DNA from 3 places in the Lactobacillus melliventris genome. Region 2 is predicted to be linked to each of the others. Evidence: predicted binding sites of a transcription regulator. Region 2 holds the regulator's gene; each other region holds the start of a gene.
The links. The regulator HrcA, encoded in region 2, represses chaperone genes, less so after heat shock. The targets are predictions, from matches to a motif close to TTAGCACTCNNNNNNNNNGAGTGCTAA.
Positions count from the first base shown of each region.

Region 1: clpP (ATP-dependent Clp endopeptidase proteolytic subunit ClpP) is a predicted target of HrcA. The motif match lies at 2,745-2,771, and genes of this name have one in related genera.
Region 3: ACFQ32_RS05575 (Hsp20/alpha crystallin family protein) is a predicted target of HrcA. The motif match lies at 3,263-3,289, and genes of this name have one in related genera.

Region 1 covers NZ_JBHTMT010000003.1:80,755-87,401, forward strand. Annotated here, with positions in the region: gene ACFQ32_RS04345 (APC family permease) at 1-181, shown strand, start outside; gene ACFQ32_RS04350 (Fur family transcriptional regulator) at 262-723, shown strand; gene ACFQ32_RS04355 (SH3-like domain-containing protein) at 924-2,633, opposite strand; gene clpP (ATP-dependent Clp endopeptidase proteolytic subunit ClpP) at 2,793-3,377, shown strand; gene whiA (DNA-binding protein WhiA) at 3,428-4,363, opposite strand; gene ACFQ32_RS04370 (gluconeogenesis factor YvcK family protein) at 4,370-5,395, opposite strand; gene rapZ (RNase adapter RapZ) at 5,401-6,279, opposite strand; gene ACFQ32_RS04380 (HdeD family acid-resistance protein) at 6,374-6,647, opposite strand, start outside.
Region 2 covers NZ_JBHTMT010000001.1:215,587-222,233, reverse strand. Annotated here, with positions in the region: gene dnaK (molecular chaperone DnaK) at 1-1,372, opposite strand, end outside; gene grpE (nucleotide exchange factor GrpE) at 1,391-1,984, opposite strand; gene hrcA (heat-inducible transcriptional repressor HrcA) at 1,997-3,046, opposite strand; gene ribF (riboflavin biosynthesis protein RibF) at 3,182-4,114, opposite strand; gene truB (tRNA pseudouridine(55) synthase TruB) at 4,133-5,026, opposite strand; gene ACFQ32_RS01050 (ribosome-binding factor A) at 5,073-5,435, opposite strand; gene infB (translation initiation factor IF-2) at 5,453-6,647, opposite strand, start outside.
Region 3 covers NZ_JBHTMT010000004.1:75,310-81,956, reverse strand. Annotated here, with positions in the region: gene ACFQ32_RS05590 (energy-coupling factor ABC transporter ATP-binding protein) at 1-246, shown strand, start outside; gene ACFQ32_RS05585 (nucleoside hydrolase) at 246-1,184, shown strand; gene ACFQ32_RS05580 (C1 family peptidase) at 1,284-2,600, opposite strand; gene ACFQ32_RS05575 (Hsp20/alpha crystallin family protein) at 2,738-3,160, opposite strand; gene greA (transcription elongation factor GreA) at 3,370-3,831, shown strand; gene ACFQ32_RS05565 (Y-family DNA polymerase) at 3,910-5,223, shown strand; gene ACFQ32_RS05560 (hypothetical protein) at 5,216-5,572, shown strand; gene ACFQ32_RS05555 (CPBP family intramembrane glutamic endopeptidase) at 5,661-6,323, shown strand; gene ACFQ32_RS05550 (MucBP domain-containing protein) at 6,378-6,647, opposite strand, start outside.

The DNA of each region.
Region 1 (6,647 bases), on a different contig from region 2:
GTGGTTAGCCTATACTGCCGGAATTTGGGGATTAGCCGTTACAGTTGCTTGTTGTTTAATGGGAATGTATTCAAATGATCCATTCACACTTTGTTTAAATATTGCCACTCCAGTGGTATTATTCCTACTTGGTTTAATTATGCCAACAATCAGACGAAAACAAGAAGAAAAAATAAGCTAAATAATACTTAACCGCCTAGCAATAGGCGGTTTTTTTACATAAAAAATGCTACACTATAATTAATTGAGGAGATGAGAATCATGCCTAATTTTTCTGATGAAGCAGGAAGTCTGCTACGCAGCCATCACTTAAAAGTAACTAAACCGCGTTTAAAAATACTTGAATACTTAATGGCGCATCATAATCATCCCACTGCTTCCACAATTTTTACAGCAATTAGTGGAGATGAGCCAGCTTATCGTGCAACTGTTTATAACAATCTCAACAAATTAGTAGACGCGGGGATCGTAACTGAAATAAAAAATGGTGATGATTCTCTGCACTATGACTATTTTGTAAAACCACACTTTCATATTATCTGTAAAAAGTGCGGTAAAATTGCCGATGTTTATTATCCTGACTTTGGGAGAATTGAAGAGCAGATGAGAACTGAGGCAGACAAACAAACGGGTTTTGTCACTTCATCAAGCCACGTTGAAATCTACGGCCTTTGTCCTAACTGTCAAAACAAAGAAAAAAAGACTAATAAATGTAAATTTTAAAATTCAGACAGCAATCAAATTCTAATTATGGACTAACTTTCAATATTTGATTTAGGTTAGTCTTTTTATGTTACTTTTTTAATAAATATCTCAATCACAATATGGCAAAATTCCTAAAATAGATAACTTTCAGGTTTTTTACGACATTTCCTAAACCAAAAAAATAAGAGCTTTTCAGCTCTCATCTAAAAATATTTATTTTATTTAATATTCATGCTTACCAATAATTCAGCTCTTTGTGCAAGGTTTACATACAATTTATTATCACTAACTGATAAGCCTTCAATTTCACGACCGGTATCAAAAGAATAAGTATCTTTTAATTTGCCATCGCGGCCAATCTTAAAGATTAAGTCATTGAATGCCAAGTAAAAGTTTTTATTCTTGGTATCATAAGTAAAACCTTGAACAGGTGAATTATTGTTTACAAAGTTGCCATCAGTTTTACCGACTAATTTTGGATACCAATTATCTCCAGTACGAGTGAATTCCCAGTATTCATAACAATTATTTTCAGTGTCATGGTAAACAGTGTACATATCCTTATCCGATACTATTACACCATTTTGGAAATAGCGATTACTCTTGCCATCATCAATCCAAGTTTTAATTGTCCAAATCTTGTTAATTTGTAAATCACTCTTACGAATTTGAAGTAATTCTTCAGAGTCGTTAGTGTCATTTAATGTATTGTCATTATTTAACACATAAATATATTTATCACTTGCGCCCAATGCCTGACCATGGCCAATTGGAATATAGGGACTTACCTTGATATTTTTAACATAATTGTTAAACTTCTTTTGCGACATATCAAGTAAATGTTGCGCATCAAACGGGTCAGTTAAAGTATTCAGATCATAACCAACAATGTGACCAGATACCAAATTTGTGTGGCTTAAAAGACTGGTATAAGCCCAACCCTTAGAAACAGTAACGCCTTCTGGAATGTGACCAACACGGTTAATATTATCGTCTGATGGATCAGCTACACTTAATAAGACTGGTTGATATAACCGTGTCTTTAAGGTCAAATCACCACTAGTCAAAGTATGTTTATTGGTTTCAGGCGTGTATTCTGTAGGGCTAATATAATTTAATGATGAACCGTAATGAGTTTTCCAAGCCTGATAATCATTTGTACCAGGTTGCGCTGGGAAGGAGGCAACGGTATTCGCATCGACCACCCCTTCTTTTTTACTCTTTCTAACAGTTATTTTAACTGTAGCAGTTGCATCTCCATAAGTATATTTAACTTTATATGTCTTAGGAGTCCCGCAATTAATGCTATCTTTTGATACAGTTACTTGACTGTTGTCAATTACTGTACCCATGCTGTTAGTTATATAAGAAATAGCATCTCTGGTAGGGAAGTTGTAGAACTCATTGCGCACTAGAGATATAGTCTTAGGAACCGCAATTTGATTTCTGGCAAAGTAACGTTCATTAACATACCCTACTTGTCTGCCATTAACATAAATGCGCCAATAACGATACTTTTTAGTTTCAATCAACTGATCCGATTGAATATGACTATAACGAAAGTTAATGCCGTCAGCTACTTTGGTGCTAACTTTTCCGTTATTTACTTCTTTCCAGACCTTATAATTTTTGTTGCCCGCAACTTTGGTCATCATAGAAAAACCAGTAACAATTTGCTTAGGCTTAGGTTTTTTAGTATTGGTGTCGTCTGTCCCAGTTTGATCAGATTTACCTGTTTGATCATTAGTGGCATTATTATCATTATTTACATCAGTTGAGTTGCTTGATGACTTGTTGCTGTCATCTTGAACTGGCGGTTGAGCGCTATTCGAATCTGCCGCAACTGATGTAGTTGACAAGCCGGTACAAACTAGTAATCCGACAACCAATGTCAGTAAATATGGTAATTTTTTCTTATAAAGCTTCAAAATATATCCTCCAATATTTAGTTTACCTTTAAATTATATAATAAAACTCTCACTAAAAAGAATACAAAATTAATACACTTTCATTGACAGCAAGTAATGTAAGTGATTTAATTAGCACTGTACTTGATAGAGTGCTAATTATATTTAGGAGGTAGAAAGATGCTTGTACCTACAGTTATTGAACAAACTGCACGTGGCGAACGCGCATATGATATATATTCACGTTTATTGAAAGACAGAATCATCATGCTTAGCGGCGAAATTAACGATGATATGGCCAATTCAATTATTGCACAATTACTATTTCTTGATGCTCAAGACAACACCAAGGATATTTCACTTTACATTAATTCACCGGGTGGTGTGATTACTTCTGGTTTGGCAATCATGGATACCATGAACTTTATTAAATCAGATGTTTCAACTATTGCCATCGGCATGGCAGCTTCTATGGCTTCCATTTTACTGACTAGCGGAGCAAAAGGTAAACGTTTTGCATTACCTAACTCAACTGTTTTGATTCATCAACCTTTAGGTGGTGCACAGGGTCAGCAAACCGATATTCAAATTGCAGCCAATGAAATTTTAAAGAGCCGTGAAAAAATTAACCGGATCTTACATGAAACTACTGGTCAGCCTTTAGAAAAGATTCAAAAGGACACTGAACGGGACAATTACATGACCGCACAGCAAGCTAAAGACTATGGTTTAATCGATGAAATTATGGTTAATCAAAAGAAATAGTAACAATAAACTGCAATAAAAAAGAAACCCATCATTGATGAGTTTCTTTTTTATTGCTCTAAACTTGCAGCAATATCGTGAATTTTTTTAAAACGATGATTGACGCCAGATTTTGAAATCGGACCATCCGGCACCTGTTGCGCTATTTCTTTTAAAGACAATTCAGGCTCTTCAAGTCGCAATCGTGCTAATCCCTGCAATTTTTCAGGAATGTTTTCTAGCCCAATTTTACGTTCAATCAACTCAATATCTTCAACCTGCTTGGCTGCTGCATTAGCCGTCTTTTTTAAATTAGCTGTATCACAATTGACCAACCTGTTAACAGAATTACGCATATCCCGCATAATGCGCAAATCTTCAAAAGACAACATTGCACTTAATGCTCCGACAATATGTAAAAAGTCACCAATTTTTTCGGCTTCTTTTAAATAAACAATATAGCCACGCCTTCTTGGTGTACTTTTAGCATTCAGATTAAAGCGGTCATTCATAATATGAAGCAAATCGTCATTATGGTCTTTATAAATAGAATAAATTTCCAAATGATACCGACTCGTATTAGGATTATTCACACTGCCGCTGGCTAAAAAAGCACCACGCAAATATGACATCGACCCTTCCCGTGAATTCATTATTCTTTTAGGAATGCTAGTAATTAAATTCAAGCTTGGGGTCAAAATTTCCAAATTATTCAGTATTTCTTTCACGTGATTTTGTAATCTCACCAAATACTGATTATTTTTTTTAAGCTTCATTTTGCGAGAGACTATCAGTTGTGGTTCAACCTTATATGCAGTTTTTATCAATGAAAAAATACGTCTAGCTATGGCAGGATTTTCAGTAGTGATATCAAGACTAAATTTATGCTCATGAAAATTCAAAACGCCATTCATACGCAGGAAAGCAGCCAATTCTGCTTTGGCATGTTCTTGGTGAATAGGCAGCGAAGTCAACTCTTTTTTTACGTTACTAGCATAGCTGGCCATTATTTGTTATTCCTTCCTGCGAGCCATTGCGGCAAATGCCAGGTTGATGATCTCTTTTGCTACCTTCTTACCGTCATGAAAAACCAATCCGCTACGCTGGTCAATAAAATCATCGGTAATCACCCGACAGCCCTGCTCGCGCAGTCCGTTAAAGTCTCTTTTTACCGGCTCAATATACGCATCGTAATCACTAGGATTAAACTTAGACATGTCAATTTTGGCACCATTAACTAAAGCAGTATTAATATAATGACCACCAAGATGTGCGTTAATTACTTTAACGTGATCACAGTCTGAAAAATGATCGGTTTCGCCAAGCTGCGTCATAATATTGCAAATATATATTACTTCTGCACTAGTTTTCCTAACAGCTTCGCCTAAATTAGGTATCATCAGGTTAGGTAAGATTGAAGTAAACAAGCTTCCGGGTCCTAACACTACTGCATCAGCATTTTTAATAGCATTTAGCACTTTAGACACGGCTTTTGGTTCAGAATTTGAGTTTGTATTGGTAACCCAAACTCGTTTTATCCTCTTATCCTTATCAGTGATTTCCTTTTCTCCTGCTTGAATGGTCCCATCAACAAACTCAGCATTAAGTGTTAAGGGCTCGTTAGAGGCAGGATACACGTGTCCATCTACGTGCATCATTTTAGACAAAGACTGGACAGCATCAAAAATATTGCCATGCATCTCATTCAAAGCAGCAATGATTAAGTTTCCGATAGCATGCCCTGAAAAAAATGAATCGGAGGAATCAAACCGATATTGAAAAATATCTTTTTCTTCCTGTGAAATTCCACTTAAAGAAACCAGCACATTGCGAATATCACCTGGTGGAACGACATTGATAAAGTTGCGAATTGATCCTGAAGAACCACCATCATCTGATACCGTCACAATGGCGGTTATTTCAGCTTCCTGTTCTTTAAGCGCATTCAAAACAACTGGCAACCCAGTTCCACCACCAATGACCACAATCTGTGGTCTTCTACTTCTAGTTACACGAATCACTTTTTCAGCATATGTCATGAAAATCACCTTTTTCTAGTGTAACGACTAATTTCGCGGTGCGTAATATCAACTGTATAGTCTTCAGCCAAGTCCTGTGCCAATTGCTGTGCAATTGCAACGCTGCGATGCTGGCCACCCGTACACCCAATTGCAATAGTTAATTTGCTTTTGCCTTCATTAATATACCCCGGCAAAGCAACTTTTAATAAGTCTAAAAATTTTTGATAAAAAGTTTGGGTTTGTTTTTTATCCATTACATAATTAAAAACCCGTTTATCGAGTCCCGTAAATGGCCTTAATTCAGGTATATAAAATGGGTTAGGCAAAAACCTGACATCCATCACAATATCTGCATCAATTGGCATACCGTATTTGAAGCCGAAAGATAATACTTCAATGGAAAATGGCTGTTTATGCTGTTTACTAAATCTATTAATCAGCTCCTGCTTTAGTTCCTTAGGTGACAAATTAGAGGTATCTATAATGTCATTAGCTCGATTCTTTATACCTGTTAAAATTCGTCTTTCTTCTAAAATACCGTCAAGCAGACGACCATTGCTTGCCAATGGTGGCACACGCCTTGTCTCTTTGTAACGGGCTACTAAAGTGTTATCGGAAGCATCCAGAAATACAATTCTAGTTTGAGCGTTGCCATTATCTTCAAGCGAATTGATCTCATTATCTAAGTCTTTATAAAACCGTCTAACTCGTAAATCAATTACCACTGCTACTTTAGTAAAATCATCCGACCTGACAATTAATTCCCAAAAACTAGGTAAAAGCGATGGAGGCAAATTATCAACTATAAAATAGCCCATATCTTCCAAAGCATGAGAAGCCACGGTTTTGCCCGCACCACTCATTCCTGTAATAATCAGTAGTTGCTTTTTGTGCTCAGCCATTTTCAAACTACCCCCCTATTAATAAAATTATACCATACCAGGTTTTTCCTAACTTTTTTGAGTAAAAAAAAAGTTCTAATGAACTTTTTATTTATTAGCGATTAACAAAAGCTGCAATAATTTGATTAATTCCAAAAATTAATAACCAGAATGACACTAACCAAATTAGTGTTAAAGCAGACAATGCCGGATTAAACATCAGGCTGATTGCTATCAATAATCCTAGTATATTTAATATTAGGTTTAGCCAAAAGAAGAAATTAGAAATTCTTCTCATCTGCCATGAAAAAATTATACCGGTAATCGAATCAAATAAGAACCAAAAAGCAAAAAGGTAGGCAATTGTTAATCCAGCAGCGTCGTATGAG
Region 2 (6,647 bases):
AAACATTAACGATACCGTTCTTGTCAATATCAAAAGTAACTTGAATTTGTGGTACACCACGAGGGGCTGCAGGAATATCAGTTAATTCAAACCGTCCTAAAGTCTTATCATCGGCAGCCATTGGGCGTTCACCTTGCAAAACGTGCACGTCAACAGCTGGTTGATTATCAGCAGCAGTTGAGAAAATCTGGCTCTTTGAAGTTGGAATAGTTGTATTCTTTTCAATAAGTTTGGTAAATACACCACCCATTGTCTCAATACCAAGTGATAATGGGGTTACATCAAGTAAAACAACATCCTTAACGTCACCTGAAATGACACCACCTTGAATAGCAGCACCTAAAGCAACAGCTTCGTCTGGGTTAATTGAGTGATCAGGTTCTTTACCAGCCCACTTCTTAACTGCATCCTGTACAGCAGGAATTCGGGTAGAACCACCATTTAAAATGACTTTGTCAATGTCATTAACTGTTAAATCAGCGTCTTTTAAAGCATTATCAAATGGGATCTTAGTCTTTTCAACTAAGTCAGAAGTTAATTCATCGAATTTTGCCCGAGTTAAATCGGCTTCAAGGTGCAATGGGCCAGATTCACCTGCAGAGATAAATGGCAATGAAATATGGGTTGCTGAAACACCAGACAAATCTTTCTTCGCTTTTTCAGCAGCATCCTTTAATCTTTGCAAAGCCATCTTATCTTTTGAAAGGTCAACGCCATTTTCATCTTTAAAGTTCTTAATCAGCCAATCAATAATCTTATTATCAAAATCATCACCACCAAGGTGGGTATCACCATTAGTTGACAATACTTGAAAGACGCCATCACCTAACTGCAGTACGGAAACATCGAAAGTACCACCACCAAGGTCGTAAACTAAGACTTTTTCATCTTCTGCGTCCTTGTCCAAACCATATGCAAGTGAAGATGCAGTAGGTTCGTTAATGATTCGCTTAACATCAAGGCCAGCTATTTTACCAGCATCCTTGGTAGCTTGACGCTGAGCGTCATTAAAGTATGCAGGTACAGTAATAACAGCATCGGTTACTTTCTCGCCCAAATAATCTTCAGAGAATTTCTTGATATACTGCAAGATCATTGCTGAAATTTCCTGTGGTGTATAAGCTTTATCACCAATTTTGACCTTATAATCAGTTTCGCCCATGTGACGTTTAATAGAAGAAATAGTATTGGGATTGGTAATTGCTTGTCTTTTGGCAACTTCACCAACTTGGATTTCTCCATCTTTAAAGGCAACTACTGAAGGGGTAGTGCGATTTCCTTCTGGGTTAGTAATAATTTTGGGTTCTTTACCCTCCAAAACGGCAACTGCTGAGTTAGTAGTTCCGAGGTCAATTCCGATAACTTTTGACATTGATATGCTTCCTTTCAATTATTGTGCTACAACAACCATAGCCGGTCTTAAAGTACGATCCTTGTACAAGTATCCCTTTTGTAAAACTCGTACAACATGATCTTTTTGATCATCATTTTCAGCTGCAACGGTTTGAACAGCTTGGTGTAAATTGGGATCAAATTTGACACCTTCAGCTATAATTTCACTGATACCGTGATCTTTCATCGCTTTAACCAGTGAATCAAGTGTCATCTGGACACCTTTTTTAAGCTGTTTTGATGCTTCGTCATCGACTTTAGTAGCTAAAGCTCTTTCTAAATTATCCATCGCTGGCAAAACATCTTTAGCTAAGGATTGAGACTCATATTTGATAAGCTGCGCTCTTTCTTTATTGTAGCGATTTTGCATATTTTGCATCTCAGCTTGACTGCGCAAATACTTATCTTCCAGATCGTCTTTTTCTTTTTGCAATTGAGTCAAATTACGCTGCAATTTACTTTCCAAAGACTCTGGTTTCTTTTCTTCGTTAGCCTTAGTCTTAGAATTTTCTACTTCTGTCTTTGACTTTTTATGCTCATCTTTTTTTGGCTCTTTTTTTGAGTTTTTACTATTATTTTCTTCTTTACTCACGGCTAACCTCCTTTATTTGAATCTACCATAATAATCAAGTAATTTTTTAGATAGTTCGTTTCTGAAATACTCGAGTAATCCAATCACCTGAGAATACGGCATATTATCAGGGCCAAGTAAAGCAATTATGCCCTTTCCATGAGAGCCAACGCTGTACTCTGCCGTAAGCAGACTGTAATCCTTTAACAAATCATTTGATAATTCGGATCCTAAACTAACTCGAACCGGATACCTGTCGCTTTTCAAATTTTGCCTATTGTCCAAAATACTGGAAATCAAATCATTATGCTCAATCATTTCATAGAGCGATCTTAAGTTTGAAATATCGTCCAGAGAAATGTTGTTAAGCAGGTTAATCTGACCATCAACATAGGTTTGCTCACTGGCAGCATCGTTAATAACATCCTCGACCAAATTAATCAGTTCAGAGACATGAGCAACTTTAAGTTTATTGCCCAAAGTCTTTTTAAGATAGTCTGGAGTAACTTGATCTAAAGTTTTGCCCACCAGCTGATCGTTAATCATGCGCACAGCCTGTTCAATTTCATCACCATTAACATTATAAGGTAAAGTATAAACCTGGTCATGAACGTCACCGTCACTAGTTCCTAAGACAGCCATAATCTGTCTGTTAAACAATGGCACGATACGAAAACCAGTAATAGTTAATTCACTATTTTCAGGACCTTCCGCAAATGCTGTGTAATTGGTTAGATCCGATAAAATTTTGACAGCTGCCTGTACGATATCGTTAACCTGATGAAATGGTTGATCAAGCTGACTAATGATTCGCTTGTATACAGAAGATGAAATTTGTAAAGGTTCAACTAAATTGTCAAGATAGTAGCGGTAGCCTTCAGTTGAAGGCACGCGGCCACTAGACAAATGAGTTTTCTCAATCAAACCCTTATCTTCTAAAACAGCCATTTCGTTACGAATAGTAGCACTTGAAACCTTAATAGGCAGTTGATTCATAACAGTTTTGGACCCAACAGGATCATGTGTCTGCGTAAAATCATTGATAATTGTTTTTAAAATTAATTCTTGACGTTCGGTCAACATAAATATCGCCCTCACTTTTAGCACTCAATCTGATTAGGTGCTAACAATTTATATGATACTAGCTTTTAGCAGAATGTCAAGTTGAGTGCTAACTTTTTTCTTAAAAAACGTCAATCATTTTTTCAGTATCATTAATTAATTCATCGCAGCAAAATAATTTTTAATTTCAGCCTCGTCTTGACTCATTTGTTGTGTTAGCTCTTTTAAATTGGCAAATTTAATTTCACCACGGGTATACTTATACCATTTAATTACCATTTCCTCATCATAAGCTTCCTGATCAAAGCCAAATAAGTTTGACTCAATATAAAGCTTTTTCCCCTGATTGATAGTCACATTATAGCCTACACTTGTCATTGAGTCATACCACTTACCACAAATCTTGGTTTTAGTCGCATAAACGCCAATTTTAGGAACAGCCTTGTCTTCACTCCAAACCAAATTAGCTGTGGGAAAACCTAGTTTATGCCCATTGCGCAAACCGTGACCTACATAGCCTGACATAACATAGGGAAAGCCTAACAACTTAGCGGCTAATTCCATATTTCCGCTAGTAATCGCTTTTTTGATTTCCGTAGAACCAATTTTTTGACCATCATAAGACTGCTTAGGGACATTAATTATATTGAACCTTCCCTGAGCAAACTTAGGGAAATTTTTCATATTAGCCGTGTCTTTAGGGCCATATGTGTAGTCAAAGCCAGCAACTACAGTGTCAGCATGTAATTTTACTATAATATTATCAACAAATTCCTGTGCAGTTAGTTTACTAAAAGCTTCATTAAAGTGCATCACCAACAAATAGTCAACTTTAAGTTTCTGCATCTTGTATGCTTTTTCTGGAAGAGTATCAATGTATGTAACTTTTTTATTTTGATAAACTTCTTTTGGATGACGATCAAACGTCATTACTACTAGTGGTAAATGTCTTTGCTTTGCTTTTTCTTTTGCGATTTTGATTAATTCTTGATGTCCGCGATGAACCCCATCGAAGAAACCTAAAGCAAGAATTATATTTTGGGGAATTATGTTTTCCTTAAAAGGGTATGTTAAATGGATAATTTCCATAATAAGACCTTCATTCACCTATTCATTTTGTAAAAGCATTAAATAAGGGCGATAAATGGTACCATCTTTGCGATAGATTGCCTTAACTTTATTATTGTAACTTAATGCCACCTTTTTTGCATTCGTTTTCAAAGAAATAGCTGCACCATTTTTAACTTTAGACCATAATTTATCATCAAGATCCATTTGCACGTAATTTCTAAAAAAAGAATCAATTGGTTGAATAATTTGATCAATTAATTTAGGATCTTCGGTAATTTCAGAAAGTTTTACAGACTGACTAATATCAAAACCTGAACTAGATGTGCGGCGCAAACTTTTCATTACTGCTGGTATTTTCAGTTGGGTACCTAAATCATTTATTAAAGAACGAACGTAGGTTCCTTTACTACATTCAATTTCAAAGTCAAACATTTCTTGACCTTTTTCTTTATCAAAGATAGGTTCATTTACAAGATTATAAGCAAAAATTTTAACTTGCCTTTTAGGTCGTTCTACCTCAATGCCAGCTCGTGCATATTCATATAAATGCCTACCGTTAACCCTCACAGCAGAATAGATCGGCGGCACCTGTTCAATTTGTCCCACAAATTCTTGCATTGCATCTTTTATCTCAGTTGATTTGACTTTATTCGTGATCTTTTTGCTAGCTGTTATTTTGCCGCTAATATCGCAACTATCAGTGGCAAAACCAAGTATTCCCTGGCCGATATATCTTTTATTTTGAGTATGCATTAACTCAATTAGTTTAGTAGCCTGTCCTATTGCGATTGGTAAAACACCTGTAACATCAGGATCAAGAGTACCAGCATGACCTATTTTCTTAATGTGCAAGACTTTGCGTAATTGATAGACAACATCAGCACTCGTCATGCCTTTTTCTTTGTCTATCACCAATATACCATTTAACATTTTTCCCGTACCTTAACCATGAAAAAAGCGCCTAACAGCGCTTTTATTAATTATTTCGATTTTCATCCTGCTTTTTAACTTCAGCAATTAACCGATCAATTTTGCTACCGTATTTAACTGAATTATCTCGTTTAAATATTAATTCAGGAACTTTGTAGACAGTTAAGACTTGACCCAACAAATGCCGCATCATGCCCTTTGCCTTATTTAAACCAGCTGCAGCCTCTTCTTCCTTTTTAGCATCTTCTGAAAGAATACTGTAGTAAACAGTAGCATACGAGAGATCATTAGTGCATTCAACTGCTGTAATAGTAACGTCATTAACACGTGGATCACGAATATTTTTGCGCAAAATTTTCGTTAATTCACGGAGGATTTCTCCTTCAACACGACCAATTCTGTGTTTCATGCTTTCCTCCCTGTTAATTACTCAGGTTTGACTTCTTGCTTTTCAACGGCTTCCATCTCATCACCAATTTTGATATCATTGTAGCCCTCAATTGTTAAACCACAGTCAAACCCTTGTTTAACCATTTTAGCATCATCTTTAAATCTTTTAAGTGAAGCCACTTTTCCAGTATATATTACAACACCGTCACGAATCAAATTGATTTCAGAATCTTTTGAAACATAACCAGAATCGACAAAGGCACCAGCAATTGTTCCTACCTTGGAAACCTTCCAAGTTTCCCGTACTGTCAAATTGCCCACAACCTTATCTTCATAAGTTGGTTCAAGCATACCCTTCATGGCTGCTTTAACATCGTCAATAGCCTTGTATATGATGCTATACAGACGAATATCTACACCATCTGTTTCAGCTTGTGACTTTGCGGTAGCTGTTGGACGAACATTAAAGCCAATTATGAAGGCATTCGAAGCGCCAGCCAAGGTAACATCTGATTCATTTACAGCACCAACTCCAGCATGAATGATGTTTACACGCACACCTTCAACTTCTATCTTTTCAAGTGACTGCTGTAAAGCCTCTACAGAACCTTGAACATCCGCTTTTAAGACAACATCTACTTCCTTCATGTTTTCTTTTTTCATTGTGTCAAACAGGTTATCAAGAGTAACATGTTGAACATTTTCACGAGATTGTTGCAAAGCTTGTTGCGCTCTTTGTTCACCAACACTTCTAGCCGTCTTTTCATCATCGAACACTACTATTTTATCAGCAGATTCTGGAACATCATTTAATCCGGTAATTTCTACTGGCATTGATGGAGTAGCCTTTTCGACTTGACGACCGCGGTCATTAGTCATAACACGAACTCTACCAAAGCGGTTCCCAACTACAATTGGATCGCCAACTTTTAGTGTTCCTTGTTGAACCAAAAGGTCGGCAACAGGACCACGTCCACGAGAAAGTCTGGCTTCAATAACAGTACCAATTGCTTTTTGCGTTGGGTCTGCTTTCAATTCCATCACATCCGCTTGCAAAAGGATCATTTGCAAAAGTTCATCAACATTTTCACCAGTTTTAGCAGAAATGTTAACAAATATTGTGTCACCACCGTAATTTTCCGGAATTAAATTGTACTTCATTAACTGCTCAGTAACATGCTCAGGGTTTGCTCCCGGAACATCCATCTTGTTAATGGCAACAATAATTGGA
Region 3 (6,647 bases), on a different contig from region 2:
ACAAGCATGCATAAGCTAGTGATTACAATTACACACGACATGAGCTTTGTAGTTAATAATTTTAAACGCGTGATAGTTTTTGCTCAGGCTCATAAGCAAAAAGAAGGTTCTCCTGCAGAAATTTTTAGTGATGAGTCTCTTTTACGTAAGAGTAAATTAGAACCGCCAGTAATTGGTCAACTGGCAAAAAAACTAGGGTTTAGCAACGTCTTAACAGTTACAGATCTACTAAGAGTGGTAAATTAATGGATATTTTATATGACTGCGATCCTGGTCAAGATGACGCGATGGCTTTATTAACTGCTTTAGGTAATCCTGATAAGGTAAAGGTTTTATGTGTTTCCACAGTTGGCGGCAATCAGAATATTAATTTGGTAACGCAAAATGCGGGCTATTTACTAGCCTTTTGTAAGCAACACATTCCGTTAGTTCAAGGACAAGCAGGGCCACTGCTTAATCAATTACACGTGCAGGCAAAAGCTCATGGCAGCACTGGTATGGATGGCTCAGATAGCTTAAATAAATATGCTTATCCGGTTGAAGATGACAATGCAATTTGTTTTATGGCAAATATGTTGAAAAAGCAGTCTCAAAAGGTGACTATTGTTGCTACGGGACCGCTCACAAACATCGCGTTATTAATTAAAACTTTTCCCGAAATTATACCTAAAATAGCTAAAATAGTTATTATGGGCGGAGGTATAGATCACGGCAACGTTACTGACTTAGCTGAATTCAATATTTGGACTGACCCTGAAGCGGCGCAAATTGTCTTTAGTTCACCCTTGGAAGTGATCATGGCGGGTTTAGATGTAACTGAAAAAATTACTATTACTAAAAAACAAATAGCAAGTCTTCAATTTGGTGGTCCAGCATCTAAATTGGCAGGTAATCTGTTACATTTTTATCAAAAGTCAGGTGAACAATTTGGTTTTACGGCTGCACCTGTACACGACCTAGTTGCAATGGAGTATGCAATTTGGCCAGAATTTTTTGAGGCCGTTCCAGCCAACATTAAAGTTAATACTAATCACGGCGATGCATATGGGCAAACGTATATTGCTAAGGGAAAAGACGAGAATAAAGCAGCCCATAATGTACTAATTAAAAAAATGACTAAAAAGCTATTTTTTGCTCTTTTGCAAAAAAGTTTGCAGTTTTTGGACCAAAAATTAGTCAATTGAAATTAAAAGCAGTCAATTTTATTACATAATTGTTTTTAAATAGACAAAAAGACGAAATTCTATTGTGAATTTCGTCTTTTTTATTAGGTATAAATTAATTTAAGCGAGTGAATCCCAAGCTGGCAAATCAGTAATTGGACCTTCTGCGATAGCTACTTGCTCTGGTGTCAGGTACTTCTTGTGGACAACAACTTCGTAAACATAATCTTTAAACCAGTCGTTGTTCATAACAAAGAATCCTTTGTCGCCATTCTTTTCGCCCCAGGAGTTTTCAACCTTCCATTGGCGAACATGTCCACCGTCTTCATCTACACCAACTAAAGTCATTGCGTGAGTAGAAGCGCCTGCACCAGTGCGCAAACGATCAGCCTTGGACATCTTAAGGTCTACGCCAAAGAGTTCGCTTAGTTGATACAAATCACTGTCAAGGTAGCCCTTCTTGCGGTCACTTTGTTCACCAACATCATTGCCAAACCAGACTGCTTCGCCGTCTTTTAACTGGTTAACAGCTGCAGTTTCCAAATACTCCATTGGCACGTTTAAGAATTTGATGCGGTATGACCCCTCAACGTTATCTTCAAAAGGTAAGCCATATAATTTATCATATTCATGGTCTGGAGCATTAGACAATACGACATAGTCGTTGAAGTCAACGTCACCCATGTATTTATGCAAAAATTCCAGTGGAGTTAAATCTTTATCCAAGTGGTATTTCTTATCGTCATCACGATATTCCAAATCAAATTTCTTAGGTGGTTCACCGACTGCGATTGCAGTCATCTGGTAAACTTCACTTAAGAAGTGCTTGCGGGCTTTTTCGATCTCATCGTCTTTACCGGCCTGCTTTAATTTACGCAAGACCAGAGCATCCTTCTTCAGCTTATCACCCAAAGCTTTGGCGAAGCCGTTAGTATTATTGGTATTAAAACTTTCAGGCATTGCATAAGAAGGAACGACACCATATTTTTCAATTAAAGCAGCGCCCATGTGGAATTGGCCACCATCTTCGCCTGCACCATCTAGGTGGGCTTTAACAGTACGTGAATCGAGTGGTTCGTCTGCTGTGTCTAAGATATTGTCATAAAAAATATTTGCCCGTTCAATTTTATCCCAGAAGAAGTTGTAGCTTTGTGAGAAAGTAAAATTCTTGCAGTGATATTTTTTACCAAAATTGTGGCGTAAAATGTTTAAAGTGGCAAATTCCCAGCAGCGACCTGATTGACGTTGATTAGTAACATTTTCTGTGTCAAGCTCGGTTGAAAATACACGGGTCAATTCACCTTGAACGCGTTCATTGTAAGCAGCTGTTAAAACACCACTTTTTTGAGCTGCTCGGGCAACAACTTGATTTTGTGGTTTTTCATTAAAGTTTGCGGCAAATTCTTCCAACTCTTGGACAGTTAATTTATGAGCCATAAAATAAATTCTCCTTTTTTAATCTATTTTTAAATTACTATATATTTTAAGCTAAAATAAAAGCGAGTTCAATAGCTGAACTCGCTTTAGAGAATTGTATTGGTAACTTATTTAAAATTTATGCAAGATGGTAATGGTTAATCAATTTGAATTGAATTATCATTTGCACCAGCTTGCTGCTTTGGCAAGGTAATAGTCAATACGCCGTTATCATACTTTGCGTGAATATCACTTGCAACTACATTTGGTAATCTGAAGCTGCGTGAAATGTGGCCTTCGCTTCTTTCACGGTGGATAATACTGTTATCCTTAGACATATCCTTAAATGATTTTCTTGAGCCGGATACGCTCAAAATACCATTATTATAATTTAGGTGAATTTTGTCCTTGTCCATTCCGGGCATATCAACTTTGATCACATATTCTTTGTCGTTTTCAACAACATCTGATTGCATTAATTTTGCTACTTCATTATCGTCAAAAAATTTTCTCGGAAGATCAAACCAATCGTTCATCGCATCAAATAGGTCATTGTGCCGATTCATCATATCATTTGCCATAGTAAAAAACTTCCTTTCGAAATTTATATATTTGTATCAGAAGACTTTCATTTCTTCCTTACAATTATTATTATAGTATGCAGATTCATAAAAAGGAAATAATTAGCACTATTATTTTTTGAGTGCTAAATAATTAGCTTAGATACCTTGAAATTGGTATTTATAGCTTGTGGATAATATTTTTAAGAACATAATTAGGAGAGAATATTTTGGTTTATTATCAAAAAATGACGCCCAAGGGTTACCAAAAAATTAAAGATGAAATAGCCGGTTTAAAAAAGGATAGGCCCAGAAGAATTAAAATTTTACAGGAAGCCCGCTCTTTAGGTGACTTGTCGGAAAATACCGAATATACGGAGGCCAAGCGTGATTTAGGTCATCTTCAAAGTCGTCTGCGTTATCTGGAAAAGCAGTTGAAATATGCCGAAATTATTGAAAAGAAGGCCGATGGCAAAGTAGATTTAGGCAAGACGGTCACACTAAAGTTTGCTGACGATCCGGAGACTGAAACATACCAGGTTGTTGGTCGCATGGAAGCTGATATTGAAGCAGGAAAAGTTGCGTTTGACTCACCACTGGGTCAAGCAATCATGAAAAAAGAAGTTGGTCAAACTGTAAGTGTTACAGCACCTGCCGGTGAGTATCAAGTTACTATTGCAAAAATCGAATAAATTTTTGCTTGATTATTCGAACTTGCGTTTGTATAATTTATTTTAGCGAACGTAAGTTTGCAATAGGAAGTGAAAGCAATGTATGATTACCGTTATGAACCACACCGGTTAATTTTTATGATTGATAACAAATCATTCTTTGCTAGTTGTGAGGCACTTCAATTAGGTCTAAACCCAATGAAAGCTGTGTTGGCAGTAGTTTCGCATCAGCCGCATACAAATTACGGCTCGGGGCTAATTATGGCGGCTTCACCATTAGCGAAAAAGAAATATGGGTTGACTAACGTCATGAGAGTACGTGATTTACCCACCAAAAAAGAAGCGCCGGATTTGATTTTAGTAGAACCTCATATGAACTTATACATCAAGCGCAGCATGCAAGTATTGGCAATTTTTCAAAAGTATGCTGCTGATGAGGATATCCATGTCTATTCTATTGATGAAAGCATGATTGATATGACTAAGTCATGGCGTTTGTTTGGCAACGATCCGTATCTGGTAGCACGCAAAATTCAGGTAGAAATCAAATCAAAAATTGGACTTTACACTACTTGCGGAATAGGAGAAAATCCATTGCTAGCCAAATTAGCCATGGATATTTCTGCTAAACACCGTTGTTCAATGATTGATTATTGGCATTATATTGATGTACCTGATACTATTTGGCAAATTAAAGATCTGGAAGATGTTTGGGGGATTGGCAAAAGAATAGCTGCCCGTTTGCGCCGATTACACATTAATAATATGTATGAATTAGCACACACTGATCCAGCAATTTTAAAAAAAGAGTTTGGCGTAATTGGTGAGCAGCTATTTGCAATTAGCTGGGGAGTGGATCGCAGCATTATTAGTGAAAAATATTTTCCCATAATGAAAAATTACGGTAATTCTCAGATTTTAAACCGTGACTACACAGATCAGCGGGAGATTGAGATAGTCTTGCGTGAAATTGGTGAGCAGGTAGGCGCCAGAATACGGGCGCATCGCTTGCAAGCTGGCTGCATTAGTTTATTTGTCGGCTTTTCCAGGTATGAACAAGATGGCAGGCGCAAGGGCTTTAATGTGCAGCAAAAAATTTGTCCGACCAATGATAATGACTTGTTAGTGCAAGAAGTACTGGCACTTTTTCGTAAAAATTGGCATGGCGAAACAGTCCGTGCTTTAGGGGTTAACTGCAGTCGTTTAGAGCCGGATACCTGCCAGCAATTAACCTTCTTTGTTCCAGCTTCTGAGCAGATAAAAAAACGTACTATAAACATAACTATTGATAGAATCAGAAAGAAATATGGCTTTACCAGTTTGGTCAAGGCATCGAGTTTGGCTAAAGGTGCAACAGCAATCAGGCGTAGCAGTTTAGTTGGCGGGCATAATGGCGGCAATGCATATGAATGATTTTGATAAAATTGTCACAGATTTTTTTAAAAACTATCAAGATCGCAAAATGAAAAAGTGGCAAGGCTTCTTTTTAAGCGATCATACAATGGCAATTAACAAAGATAAGCAAAAGCGCAGTGTGCAGCATTCGGCAAAAGAAACTATGAGTATAGAAGAAATTAGCTTACAATTACTTAAAGCATATGGTAATCACCGCATGGTTCACCTGCAAGTTAAGGTCATGAACAGCGATGATCAGCTGCCCGCAGATATAGTTGGTTTTGTCAGTGGCTATAGTGATGATGGTATTATTGTTGCTGGCCAAAAAATTGCGCTAGAAGATATCAACAATATCAGTGTCGATTGAGAAAAGTTTTCTTGATATTTTATATAGGTTGCTTTTTTTGCTATAATATGGAACTTGTAAGGTACATAATAGTATAGAGGTAATTTTTGTGAATACACCAGCATCGAGGCAAGGCAACATCATACGCTATTTTGTTTATTTTATTAGTTATTTGATGGTTGTCGGCGTGATTAAGCTAGTTACTGCTAATTCACCGATTCATATTTGGGATTTAATCTTATTTGCAACTATCTCGCTGATGGTTTCATTGTTTTTTGTTTATCGTTTTAATAGAGAACAGCGCTTTTTTGACCGTAGTTTTGGGGGCTCCTGGCTGAACAATTTTGGCTTAATAATTGGTTTGACTGCTGTGGTAACGGCTTTACGTATTAGTGTTTCCTGGCTCCAATCCTACGGCAGATTAAAATTATATAATTTTCAAATTGCTTATTTGCACCATGAAGCAAGTTTAACCTACTGGTTTTTACTAGCTGCAATAGGGATAGTTTTGCCAATCCTGCAAGAATTTTTAATTACAGGGTTTTTATTTAATTATGCATTTAGAAGCAACACTGTCTTAACAGCAATTCTGGGCATACTTACTTCTGGTATCTTGTTTGGCTTACTTAATTGGCAAAATTCACTGTTCCTATTAGTAATTAACGTTGTACTCGGTGGACTTTTTGCTTGGTCTTACCTTTATACTCAAACTTTATGGATGCCAATTTATTTAGCGGTGCTAAATGGCATTATCTTAATAATTATGACTTAAACAAATAAGAGTTAGGAAATTTCCCTAACTCTTATTTTTTACTTGTAATATTTATTAAAAGTTACTCTTTTTGACGTATTGGTTTTTCCCTACGATATAGTATAGCTTCCGGTGGATCTTAACGGCTGCGCCATAAGTTCTTACTTTTTGCCCCTTCTTTAAAGCTTTTCGCTGCAGGCGCCTCAGCTTTTTAGCCGTTTTACTGTAAATATAGCTGTTGCGTCTTAGCTTGCGTTTAACGCCGGAAACATTAGTAGCCTTAACATAACTGTCCTGACCTAAATCGTAATACTTCTTGCCCTGAATAACTCTAGTGCCATAGGT